Regions from separate parts of the Pontibacillus sp. ABV4_188 genome, predicted to be linked through region 3. Evidence: riboswitches for the same ligand, from Rfam matches in the RefSeq annotation. Region 3 holds a riboswitch; each other region holds the start of a gene.
The links. A riboswitch is a leader RNA that binds a small molecule or an ion and turns the genes downstream of it on or off. The one in region 3 is predicted to bind cobalamin.

Region 1 (3,812 bases), 1.7 Mb from region 3:
TAAAGCCGTCCATTCTTCATTGTCATACCCTCGCTCCGTAAAGTAATCGCCCGTTTGCCACTTCGACCCTTCAAAGTAAGGATAAGCCCCTTTCTCTCGCGCCAGCTCATGACTGGCTTGAATGGTAAGATACGCAATCTTTTCATATAACGAGTCAGCGTACTGAACAGCCTCTTCTGACTCCCAGCGAATCCCTTGTACAGCGAGAAGGTGATGCCATCCGAAGGTTCCAAGTCCAATCCCCCGATAGCGCTGATTCGTGAGCTGTGCTTGTAAGACAGGGATGTTGTTCAGCTCGATGACGTTATCGAGCATACGCACCTGAATCGGGATCAAGCGTTCAAGTGCCTCATCTGGGACAGATTTACCAAGGTTAATACTCGATAGATTACAGACAACAAAATCCCCAGCATCTTTCACAGTGATAATTTGACCATCCTCCGTGTAGTGCTCTTTCACCGTTGTTGCACTTTGATTTTGCGTAATTTCCGTACATAGATTCGTGCAGTACACCATTCCTTTATGGCTATTGGCATTCTTACGGTTCACTTCATCACGGTAAAACATAAACGGTGTACCTGTTTCGAGCTGTGAGACCATAATCCGTTTCATAATGTCGATTGCCGGAACCTTCTTTTTCTCTAAACGAGGTTCATTCACACAATCCCAATACTTCTCTCGAAAGCTGCCATCACCTTCTTTTTCATCATAATAGTCTTCTAAACTATAGCCCATCACCGTCCGTACTTCATGAGGGTCGAACAAATACCAATCTTCCCGGTTCTCTACCGCCTCCATAAATAAATCGGGTAATGTGACGCCCGTAAATAAATCGTGGGTACGCTGACGGTCGTCCCCGTTATTCAACTTGGCATCTAGGAAAGAGAAGATATCACGGTGCCAGATATCTAAGTACACAGCAATGGCACCCTGGCGTTGTCCAAGCTGATCGACACTTACGGCCGTATTATTCAGCTGCTTCATCCAAGGGATTACACCCGAACTTACACCTTTAAAGCCTTTAATATCACTGCCTCGAGAGCGAATTTTTCCGAGGTAAACACCTAGTCCTCCTCCACTTTTCGATAGATTGGCAATGTCTGTATTACTGTCAAATATGCCTTGCAAACTATCATCGACTGTATCTATAAAGCAACTCGATAACTGCCCGTAGCTTTTCCCTGCGTTAGCAAGCGTCGGTGTCGCCACGGTCATATACAAATGACTGAGCGCCCAATAGGCTTCTTTTACAAGAGGAAGACGGTGATTCGTATCTTCTTCCGCCATGAGCGTCATCGCAATAATCATAAATCGTTCTTGTGGAAGCTCGTATAAGCGCCCATCATGATCTGTTGCCAAGTACCGGTCGGCCAGTGTTTTCAACCCAATGTAGGTGAAGAACGTGTCACGCTCTGGAACGATTTCACTTCCTAATTGTTCAACCTCTTCTTTCGTATAACTTGTTAACAGACGTTCACTGTAAATACCTTTTGTATGTAGCGACTGAATAAGAGAATAAAAGTCGGGATAGTCTTCTTCCTTTGTATGGTGGCGATGAAGAGCAGCTTGTTCATACAAATAGTGAGCATAAATTCGCGCACATACAAATGTCCAATCCGGCTCTTCTTCATCCATTTGGTCCAACCCTTTTAAGATCAACTCGTTGTAAAGTTGATGATAGGATTCAATCCTTTTGGTTTGGATCAACTGATCGGCAAGCCTACCTAATCTCTCTACTTCAAGATGTGGATACTCTTTATGCGCCTCTTCTAAAACAGCGTAAATCCCCGTACTTTTTTGAACGATTGTCATGTGATAACCTCCTCTAAAATAAAAAAACCCGTTCCTCTTCCATTTGGGAAAGAGAAACGGATCAAACGACAGGACAACAAGATGAACCAACGTCAGGCTCATCCGGCTGAGGCTATCGTTTCATCTTCTCAATCCCCGAAGAAAAAGAAACTTTTAGCGAGGGCAGGCAGGTCTCCTGACTCGTGCATCGTCCTACTCTGAGCCCTTCCCATGCATATTTCGCACAGTGGAATGTCTCATTTCGTCCACACTTACAGTTGCGGGGACAGTTCTGGGCTTTCACCAGATTCCCTTTCAAGCCTTGAATAGGCACCTTGCAACTCGCTCATATATCAATATATAGTGTTTTATTAATTTTTAATCATATATCTTGTGTATATCGTAATAGATTTCTTTTATAAAATCAAGTCTTGAAGTTTATGTAGATTAGTAGTAATCGTTTATTTTCAAAATCTTTTACAAATAAACTCCCCTTCACATATAATGAGAAAAAGCAATTGGATTAAGGGAGGTCGTTACATTTGCTTTACAGACCTAGAAAACCTGTGGTTCAGAAAGATCTTTCACCAGAAGAACAAGAGTACTTAGAAAGTCTCCCACAACAAAACCACTTGGGTATTCTGGCCATGTTTTTTGGAGGGATTGGCTTTTTATTTGGCTCATTTTATATCTCTATTCCTATTGCCGCGTTAGTATATAGCATCATTACAGTCCGCACGTTTGACCGCCAAAAACACGATAACCCATGGCCATTCTTTATAGGGGTTGCCTTAAGTACGATCGGCATCGTCCTCCACATTTTCAAATACACCCAGCCTATGATATAGATCCTACATAACAATAAATTCAGTTATTCTTCACATCAAAAAACCTGCTCCATATAGGGCAGGTTTTTTGGGTTTTATTTCCCTTTTGTTTTAAACCAGTTCACACAAAGAACAATCAACAATAGAGCCGCAAATCCACCCGTAATAAATTTAATAAGAGCACTGTCTTGATATTGATAGACCGCCACGTACCCCCAAACAAAAACGAGAGGAAACAAGTAATCTTTTTGCAAAAAGTGAAAAGCCAGTGCAATGAGGCCTCCGGCTGTGAGCATAATGACTGCCCACCCAAGCTCCCCGATAGAAAGGATCTCCTCAATTCCATTCCCTTTTACCGCTACAAAAGCTGCAACAATGGTCGCGATTGATGTCCACCCTAAATAGATTGAGAAGGGAATGCGATATTGAGTCGATGATAAACCTAACCCTTGAATAATCGTATACACCACACAAAGCGTAAGTAGTGACAAGGCAATAAACAGGATCGAAGGGTTTGTACCCACTACGACTGATGTCCCCGATAAGATCATACTAATCGGAAACCAAAGACCAATGCCCTTCACGACTCGATCCAATTCTTCGTCTGCAAAAAAAGATTTCACAACAAACCATAGCAGCAACAAGTAAATAAGTCCCCAAATCGAAAAGGCATACGGCGCGGGCATAACATAGACTTGTTCCATGTCCCCACCCATAAAGTCCGCAATGAAAACCGAAGTGACAATTAAATAAACAAAACTAGCCAGGTTAAACAATTTAAGTACTAGTGCATTCATGATGCGTGTTCTCCCCTCTCGTATGTGTATATATACTTCCACTCAAGAAGTACAAAATGGACAACTAGTACAGTGTATGTAAGAACGGAGAGTAACATCCATACATTTTCACTAGTATTTAACATCTGACTAAAGCGTAGTGCAGAAGAGGCATTCATTCTATACAAAAAAAGCATGGTCCCAATAATGACTGGGACCATGCTTTTCATCTATCCGGACACAGGGCGTTCTTCTGCTGCGGGAGGAAAGATTGAATTTGATTGAGGAATTTTAGCGTCTTTTTCATAAGCTTGTTGAAGTTGCTGTGTTACAGGTCCTGGCTTACCCGTTCCAACTTGAATATCGTCTACCTTAACGACAGGCATTATTTCTGCGGTACTGCTCGTAATAAATAATT
Region 2 (3,812 bases), 940 kb from region 3:
CTGAGCAAGGTTCTGGTATTTTCGTCTATCAATCCCTTGCTTTTGTTGAACAAACAACTTCCCAAACGACTAAGATTATTTTCTTGGGTGCTGGGATAGCGATTATTTTAACAACGATCTTTGCGTTTTTCTTATCGACACGAATTACATCTCCTCTTATAAAAATGAGGGAGGGCGCTTTCGAGTTAGCGCGTGGGGAATTCAATACAAAAGTTCCTATCTTGACGCATGATGAAATTGGTGAACTGGCCATGGCATTTAATCGTATGGGGAGACAGTTGAAGTTTCATATAAATGCATTAAATCAAGAGAAAGAGCAGTTATCAGGAATTCTTCGGTCTATGGCTGATGGTGTTATTACTCTAAATCGAAAAGGGCATATGTTAGTCACTAACCCTCCTGCTGATCAGTTTATAGATGCTTGGTTTTATGAACATGAAAATGGATTGCCCAATCACGATCTTTTACCAGGTGAACTACAAGATATGCTTCAAGAAGTTATTACAAAAGAGAAAGAAATCATGACAGAGCTAGTGGTTCAAGGGCGTAGTTTCGTAGTAATCATGACTCCTCTATACGATAAAACATATGTGAGAGGGGCTGTTGCGGTAATTCGGGACATGACAGAAGAACGAAGGTTGGATAAACTTCGTAAAGACTTTATTGCTAATGTCTCTCATGAGCTCAGAACGCCTATTTCTATGTTACAAGGCTATAGTGAAGCCATTGTAGATGATATTGCTGAATCCAAAGAAGATAAGAATGAATTAGCCAAGATCATTTATGATGAGTCTCTCAGGATTGGAAGACTTGTCAATGAATTACTAGATCTTGCACGAATGGAAGCGGGACACATTCAACTAAATAGGGAGTTTGTTAACATTCATGATTATATTGAACGAATCGTGAAGAAATTCTCAGGATTAGCAAATGAAAAGAATATCTCGATACATGTAGAAGTAGATAATAACCTGCAGCAAGTGTATTTAGACTACGACCGTATCGAGCAGGTACTGACCAACTTGCTTGATAATGCTATTCGACACACAGAACAAGATAAACAAGTTTTTGTCAGAGTAACGGAAGAAGATGCTGTTCAATTCTCCATACACGATCAGGGTATTGGGATAGCAGATGAAGATTTACCATTTGTGTTCGAGCGTTTCTATAAGGCAGACAAGTCACGCAAGAGAAGTGGAGGAGGTAAGTCAGGAACCGGGTTAGGGCTCGCTATTGCTAAAAATATAGTAGAAGCTCATAAAGGTTCCATTTCTGTGCATAGTAAGCAAGGAGAAGGAACAACCTTCTTGTTCAAGCTTCCAAATGATTGCGAATCATGACGAACAATCTTGTTTCCTATGAAACCATCTAGAGATAAGTACTTCCTTTTCTAAAGTAACTATGCTACGATACAAACATAATATAATTTCATAATTTAACTATGGTGCTCTCATATGAGAACTGAAAAGGGAATCTGGTTGGAATCCAGAACTGTCCTCGCAACTGTACGTGTGGACGAAAGGGAAATGCCACTTTATATAATTATAAGGGAAGGCTCTCGAGTAGATCGATACACAAGTCAGTAGACCTGCCATGGTTAACCGTTTCAAAGCTTCGAGGATTGAGCGTTTGAGAGACCTATCTTGTCATTGTTTTTTAACGAGATCCGTCATGCTCAAAGACTCTTCCATTAAAAGGAAGGGTCTTTTTTCGTAACAAAAGGTCTGTCTTCGTTTCGTCTCTTCGTAATGCAACGAAACAACTACATATTTTATGGAGAGGTTGGATGAAATGAAACAAATAATGAAAATGATAATGGCGACTATATTTGTATTAGGAGGACTTGCTGCCTGTGGTCAGTCAACAGAGGATGCAAATAGTGGGGAAAGTAGTCCATCTACACAGGAACAGCAAGAACAGCTTGTAACAGTGGAAATTACAACAGATAACGGGGAAGAAGCTATAGCTGAAAAAGAAATTGAGATTGAAGACGGAGCAACTGTAATGGAAGTAATGAAAGAAAATTTTGATATAGAGACGGGAAGTAATGGAGGCTTCATTACTTCAATTGAAGGTGTAGCTCCTAAAGATGGAGAGCAGAAAGCATGGTTTTATTCCGTTAATGGAGAAGAAGCTATGGTCGGAGCAAAGGAATATACGTTAGAATCTGGAGATGCTGTTTCATTTGACTTTCACAGCTGGGAGTAACAGCGATGAACTTATATAAACTAACATTAATCTCATTGCTTGCTGCACTTGCCACCGTTGGAAGATTCTTATTTAGTTTTTACCCAAACGTTCAGCCTGTCACAGCGATTATAATTATTTGTGGTATTTGGTTAGGTCCCTTCTATTCTGTGGTGCTAGCTGTGGTGACTACGATATTATCAAATATGTTGTTAGGCATGGGGATATGGACCTTACCTCAAATAGTAAGCTGGTCATTAATTGGCCTCCTAGCAGGCTGGTTAGGAAAGTATAGGCATGTCGTGCCGATGTATGTATATGCTATATTTGCTGGTGTAAGTGGTTACTTCTTTGGATTTATGATGGCAGTTACATACGGTCAAGTAGGCAATCATTTCTTTGCCTATTGGCTAAGCAGCCTCCCGTTTGACACGTATCATGCTGTTGGTAATGTTGTATTCATGGTTGTACTCTATCCAGTATTGTCTCGTTTGTTTAAACAATATGAAAGTAAAAATATACATTCTTTTAAACACCCCAATCAGTCAATGAACTGATTGGGGTGTTTTTTGTAGTTGATTGTATTAGACTTTTTCAAGATAAAGTTAGTAATCATGAAGACTTGAAGCTGAGAGAATGTTTCCGTTAGCTTTAGTTGAGCGTAAGGTGTGCCTGGAAACCACTCGCTTTCCTGTGGGGAGCTGGTGAGCCTCCTCACGGGAGTCTCGCAGTTTCCAGGCCCGCCTTTGCCATATAAGGATAAACGAAAACATGCCATTTAGAGCGACTCCAGACCTTCTGTTGTGAAATGCGGGGCCATTCATTTTTTCAGCCAGGGCTTGCTCGGGGACTGCGAGACTCCCGCGGGAAAAGGAGCCTAGGGAAGACCCCGCAGAGAGCGAAGCGAATGAGGAGGCTTCCCAGCTCCCCGCAGGAAAGCGAGTAGTCCCCGAGCAAGCCCAAGCACTCATAAACGCAGGCGGACCTTTCCTGCTGAAATATCCAACTCTAATCCTTCCACATAAGTCCCTTATATAGAAGGGTTGTGATAGTAGCTATACTATTTAACATACACTAGATATTATTTGATTTTGGTAGGAAATGGTCTATTCAAACGCTTGGAAATAATTTATAGTATGAAACGAGTGAAACGTTTTACATATTTTTTCGACTAATGTTATGAACGGGAGGTTGACGAATGGATTCCGTATTTCAAGATCTTTATGAGAAATATCATAAAGATGTTTTTCAATTTATATTCTACATGGTAAAGAATCGGGAGCAAGCTGAAGATCTCGTTCAAGAAGTATATATTAAAGTCATGAATTCTTATGATCGATTTAAAGGGGATAGTAGTGAAAAAACATGGATGTTTTCGATAGCCCGTCATGTTACAATCGATTTCTTTCGTAAACAAAAGCGAAAAAGGAATCGGATCATGGATTTCTTTGACTGGGGGGAGCATGGTCATTTAATACAAGATGATCAGCCCATCCCTGAAGAAATTGCGTTGCAGAATGAAGAAATTCAAAAGATGTACCATTGTTTAGAAAGGTGTACGAGAGATCAAAAGACAATAATTATATTGAGGTATATTCAGTCTATGTCTATACAGGAGACTGCTG
Region 3 (3,812 bases):
GGAATTGGACGCCAAGAGGCTCTAGCATTTCTTTAGACCAGGCTCCACCGGTCACAATCACTTTCTCTCCAGATAAAAAATCACCATCAACATTGACACCTGTTACACTCCCACCTTTAAAGGAAAGAGTGGCATCTCCATACAAGATACGTGCCCCATGTTTTTGCGCTCCATTTATCAACGCGTTTCTAAGCGCCCTTCCATCCACTCGAGCTCCTCCGCTAACATAAACAGCTGCATACTCTAAAGAGATAGGAGGAAACATTGCTTTCGTCTCCTCATGAGTCAATTTCTTAATTTCTCCTATTTCTGGTGCATCCTCGCGACGTTTTTCAGCGAGCGCAACGATTTTATCAAGCTTTGCATCTTCCGTATGAAGCTTTAGTGCACCCACACGCTTATATCCTGTTTCTGTTTGCCCATCTCTTTCAAGTTCCTGAACCAATTCAGGGTAATACCGAGCACCATTTTTCACTAGCTGATACCAAGCTTTGTTCCTTCGCTGAGAAAGCCAGGGACAAACCATACCTGCTGCAGCATCTGTAGCCTGGCCTGCGTCTTGGCGATCAACCACCGTCACCGGGACTCCTTTTTTAGCTAAATGATAAGCAGTGGAAGCCCCCATAATACCCGAACCAACTACTATATATGACTTCATAATAACACCTATTCCTTCATTTCTTTGTACGCTGTCATTTTACAAGATAATAACCTCAGACTCAATTTCCCACCAATCGACATATTTCCCGGGTAATTTATGAAATGATTAACGAATAGCTGACCGCTTTTTCCGATTCTCTTTCCGAGCAGGTGCCGTTTCGTATAACCGTTTCTCTTCCTGGGTTTCAGCCAAGATAGGTGGAACTAAAACAGGCTTTCCGTCACCATTAACAGCAACCATGGTCAAAAACGATTCTGTCGTTAAGGTTTCTTCGTTCTTAAGTAGATTGTGTGCTTTAACCTTAACATAGACCTCCATAGACGAATTCCCTGTGTAGGTTACGCATGCTTCTAAAGAAAGCGAATCCCCTACCTTTGCTGATGAAAGAAAGTCTACAGAATCAATAGACGCTGTTACTACAGCACAATTAGAATGTTTCATAGCAGTAAGGGCAGCAACCTCATCAATATACGCTAAAATCTTTCCTCCAAAAATAGTGTCTAGGTGATTCGTATCTGGTGGTAACACCAACCTCGTTTGGATAATCCTTGAGTGACTAACTGTTCTTGCTTTCATCCATAACTCCTCCCCTGTAACATCAGTAAAAAGAACACACATGGAGATCCTACACATTATTTCAACGGATGAATTTGAGAATAAAAAAACACCTTCTATAAAGAAGATGTATAAAAAACGCTCAAATAAACTCAGAAATTATCTGAGTTTAACTTAATGTCACATCCTCCTATTACCCGTAGGATTAATTACCTTGCTTTATGGCAGGTCTCCTGACTTTGATTCAACAACTCTTCAGCCCTTCCCGACCTCACAAAAAATCAGTGGATAATCTGAAGCATCTCATCATTACAGTGGCGGGAACCGTGCTGGACTTTCACCAGCTTCCCTTTTCAACTTTTCTGTCACCATAAAGCGCGTATTCAATTTTCCCCATTATACCATAAAATACATATGAAAAATCCATCAGATTACCGGCGTATACTTGCCCTTTTCTATCTCATTCTAAAAATATTAGAAGTATTCATTGCGCCCTGAACTTTTTTCCAATCGCAATATACTTTAAAATGGTTATTGACACCCCCTCATGTTCATGATAAAAATTGAATAACATAATATGAACGAATTGCTTTGAAGGAAAGTAAGTAACTCCTCTGTCCCTGTCTCAGAGAGCTGATGAGTGGTGTGAAATCGGTACAAACAGAGAGAGCGAATTTCATTTCTAGAGCTTCTATGCGTGAGCCATGGACGGTGACGACCGTTATACGTGTAAAGTCATGAAACATTCGTTTCATAACTAGGGTGGTACCGCGATAAAAGTCGCCCCTACATTTTGTAGGGGCGACTTTTTTGTTTTATAAAATTATACGTTTGAGAGGAAGATGAGAATGAGTCAGCAAGAACAATGGTCTTCAAAGATTGGATTTATTTTAGCAGCAGCCGGGTCCGCAATAGGACTTGGAGCTATATGGAAATTCCCCTATATTGCAGGACAAAACGGCGGAGGGGCTTTTTTCATCACTTTTATCGCTTTTACGATTTTATTAGGATTACCATTATTGTTGGCGGAGTTTTCCATAGGACGTACAGCGCAAAATAACGCCGTTGACTCTTATCGCACCATCGCGAAAGGTACAAAGTGGCACTACGTTGGGATATTAGGGATGGTCACTTCTTTTATTCTATTATCTTTTTATAGCGTCGTTGGCGGATGGATTGTTATTTATCTATTGAAGACTATAACCGGAGGTATGTCAGGACTTTCTTCACCTCAATATGGAGAAGTGTTTGGTCAAACGATATCGAATCCTCTACTTAGCATTAGCGTCCAGCTCTTATTTATTTTAATTACAATACTTGTTGTTTCAAGAGGAGTTCAAAAGGGAATTGAGAAAGCTAGTCGTATCATGATGCCTGCTCTATTCGTATTATTCTTAATATTAGTGGCAAGATCTTTAACTTTAGAAGGTGCAGGAGAAGGAATTGCTTTCCTCCTTCAACCAGATTTCTCAAAAGTAACATCCCAAACGGTATTAGAAGCAATGGGACAATCATTCTTCACATTAAGCGTAGGGGTTTCTGTAATGGTTACTTACAGCTCCTATCTTCCTAAAAATCAAAGTCTACCTAAGGCAGCTTCATCAATAGTAGGAATTAATATATTAATCGTTTTATTAGCAGGTTTGGCCATTTTCCCTGCCGTCTTTTCTTTCGGACTTGAACCAGGCTCTGGCCCTGTACTTCTATTTAACGTTCTCCCTACAGTGTTCAGTCAAATGCCTTTAGGAATGGGCTTTTTTACAGCCTTTTTACTTTTATTCTTATTTGCCGCTTTAACCTCTGCCTTTTCCATGCTAGAGATTATTGTGTCTGTTCTATCAAAAGGGAATGAAAGATTACGTCAGAAATATGCGTGGATCATAGGTCTATCCATCTTTATTGTGGGTATCCCTTCCGCATTATCATTCGGCGTTCTCGGAGATGTAACACTATGGGACAAAACCATTTTCGATCTGGCCGATTATGCAGTCAGCAATATATTAATGCCTACAGGAGCATTGTTAATCTCTATCTTTGTCCCCTTAAAAATGAAGAAATCTGACCTTTATGAAGAATTAAAGAGAGGGAGCACCCTAAAAAGAGCGATCTTTAATGTATGGTATTCCTTAATACGTTATGTAGCTCCTATCCTGATCATCGCCGTTATGATTGATGTTATAACTGGATAATTTCTGAATAGTATAAAAGATCTATTTTTTTACTATTCAGAGCGACTACAACAGGCTTCAGTTAATATGAACTAATGAAAATACATCATGTGAGCTTTCCTAACATTTAACTTTGTGTTAGAATTCCTTACATGATAAATAAAAGGTTATGCATTCCTAACTATGAATGCTAGTAATCTACTACAAACTATTAAGGCGAGGGTATTAAATGACTTTTACTAAAGAATCCATTAAGCAAGAAGTTCACGACAAAGGCGTAGAATTTATTCGACTTGAATTCACAGACATGCTTGGAGACACAAAAAACGTTGAGCTCCCTATTGAAGAGCTTGAAAGTGTTCTAGAAAACGAAGCTATGTTCGACAGTTCTTCTATTTCTGGTTTCTCTGATATTCAAGAAAGTGATA

Region 1: linked by a shared signal. The riboswitch ahead of ACYX4O_RS03785 (ribonucleoside-diphosphate reductase subunit alpha) and the one ahead of ACYX4O_RS16110 (acyl-CoA thioesterase) in region 3 are both predicted to bind cobalamin.
Region 2: linked by a shared signal. The riboswitch ahead of ACYX4O_RS11285 (DUF4430 domain-containing protein) and the one ahead of ACYX4O_RS16110 (acyl-CoA thioesterase) in region 3 are both predicted to bind cobalamin.

What each region holds. Positions count from the first base shown of each region.
Region 1 is NZ_CM149975.1:747,919-751,730, reverse strand. It holds gene ACYX4O_RS03785 (ribonucleoside-diphosphate reductase subunit alpha) at 1-1,812, opposite strand, end outside; cobalamin riboswitch at 1,961-2,144, opposite strand; gene ACYX4O_RS03780 (cell division protein FtsK) at 2,358-2,639, shown strand; gene ACYX4O_RS03775 (hypothetical protein) at 2,714-3,415, opposite strand; gene dat (D-amino-acid transaminase) at 3,625-3,812, opposite strand, start outside.
Region 2 is NZ_CM149975.1:2,197,228-2,201,039, reverse strand. It holds gene ACYX4O_RS11290 (ATP-binding protein) at 1-1,340, shown strand, start outside; cobalamin riboswitch at 1,426-1,610, shown strand; gene ACYX4O_RS11285 (DUF4430 domain-containing protein) at 1,792-2,208, shown strand; gene ACYX4O_RS11280 (ECF transporter S component) at 2,214-2,744, shown strand; gene sigX (RNA polymerase sigma factor SigX) at 3,386-3,812, shown strand, end outside.
Region 3 is NZ_CM149975.1:3,139,490-3,143,301, forward strand. It holds gene ACYX4O_RS16105 (NAD(P)/FAD-dependent oxidoreductase) at 1-658, opposite strand, end outside; gene ACYX4O_RS16110 (acyl-CoA thioesterase) at 767-1,237, opposite strand; cobalamin riboswitch at 1,423-1,604, opposite strand; T-box leader at 1,799-2,007, shown strand; gene ACYX4O_RS16115 (sodium-dependent transporter) at 2,065-3,405, shown strand; gene glnA (type I glutamate--ammonia ligase) at 3,614-3,812, shown strand, end outside.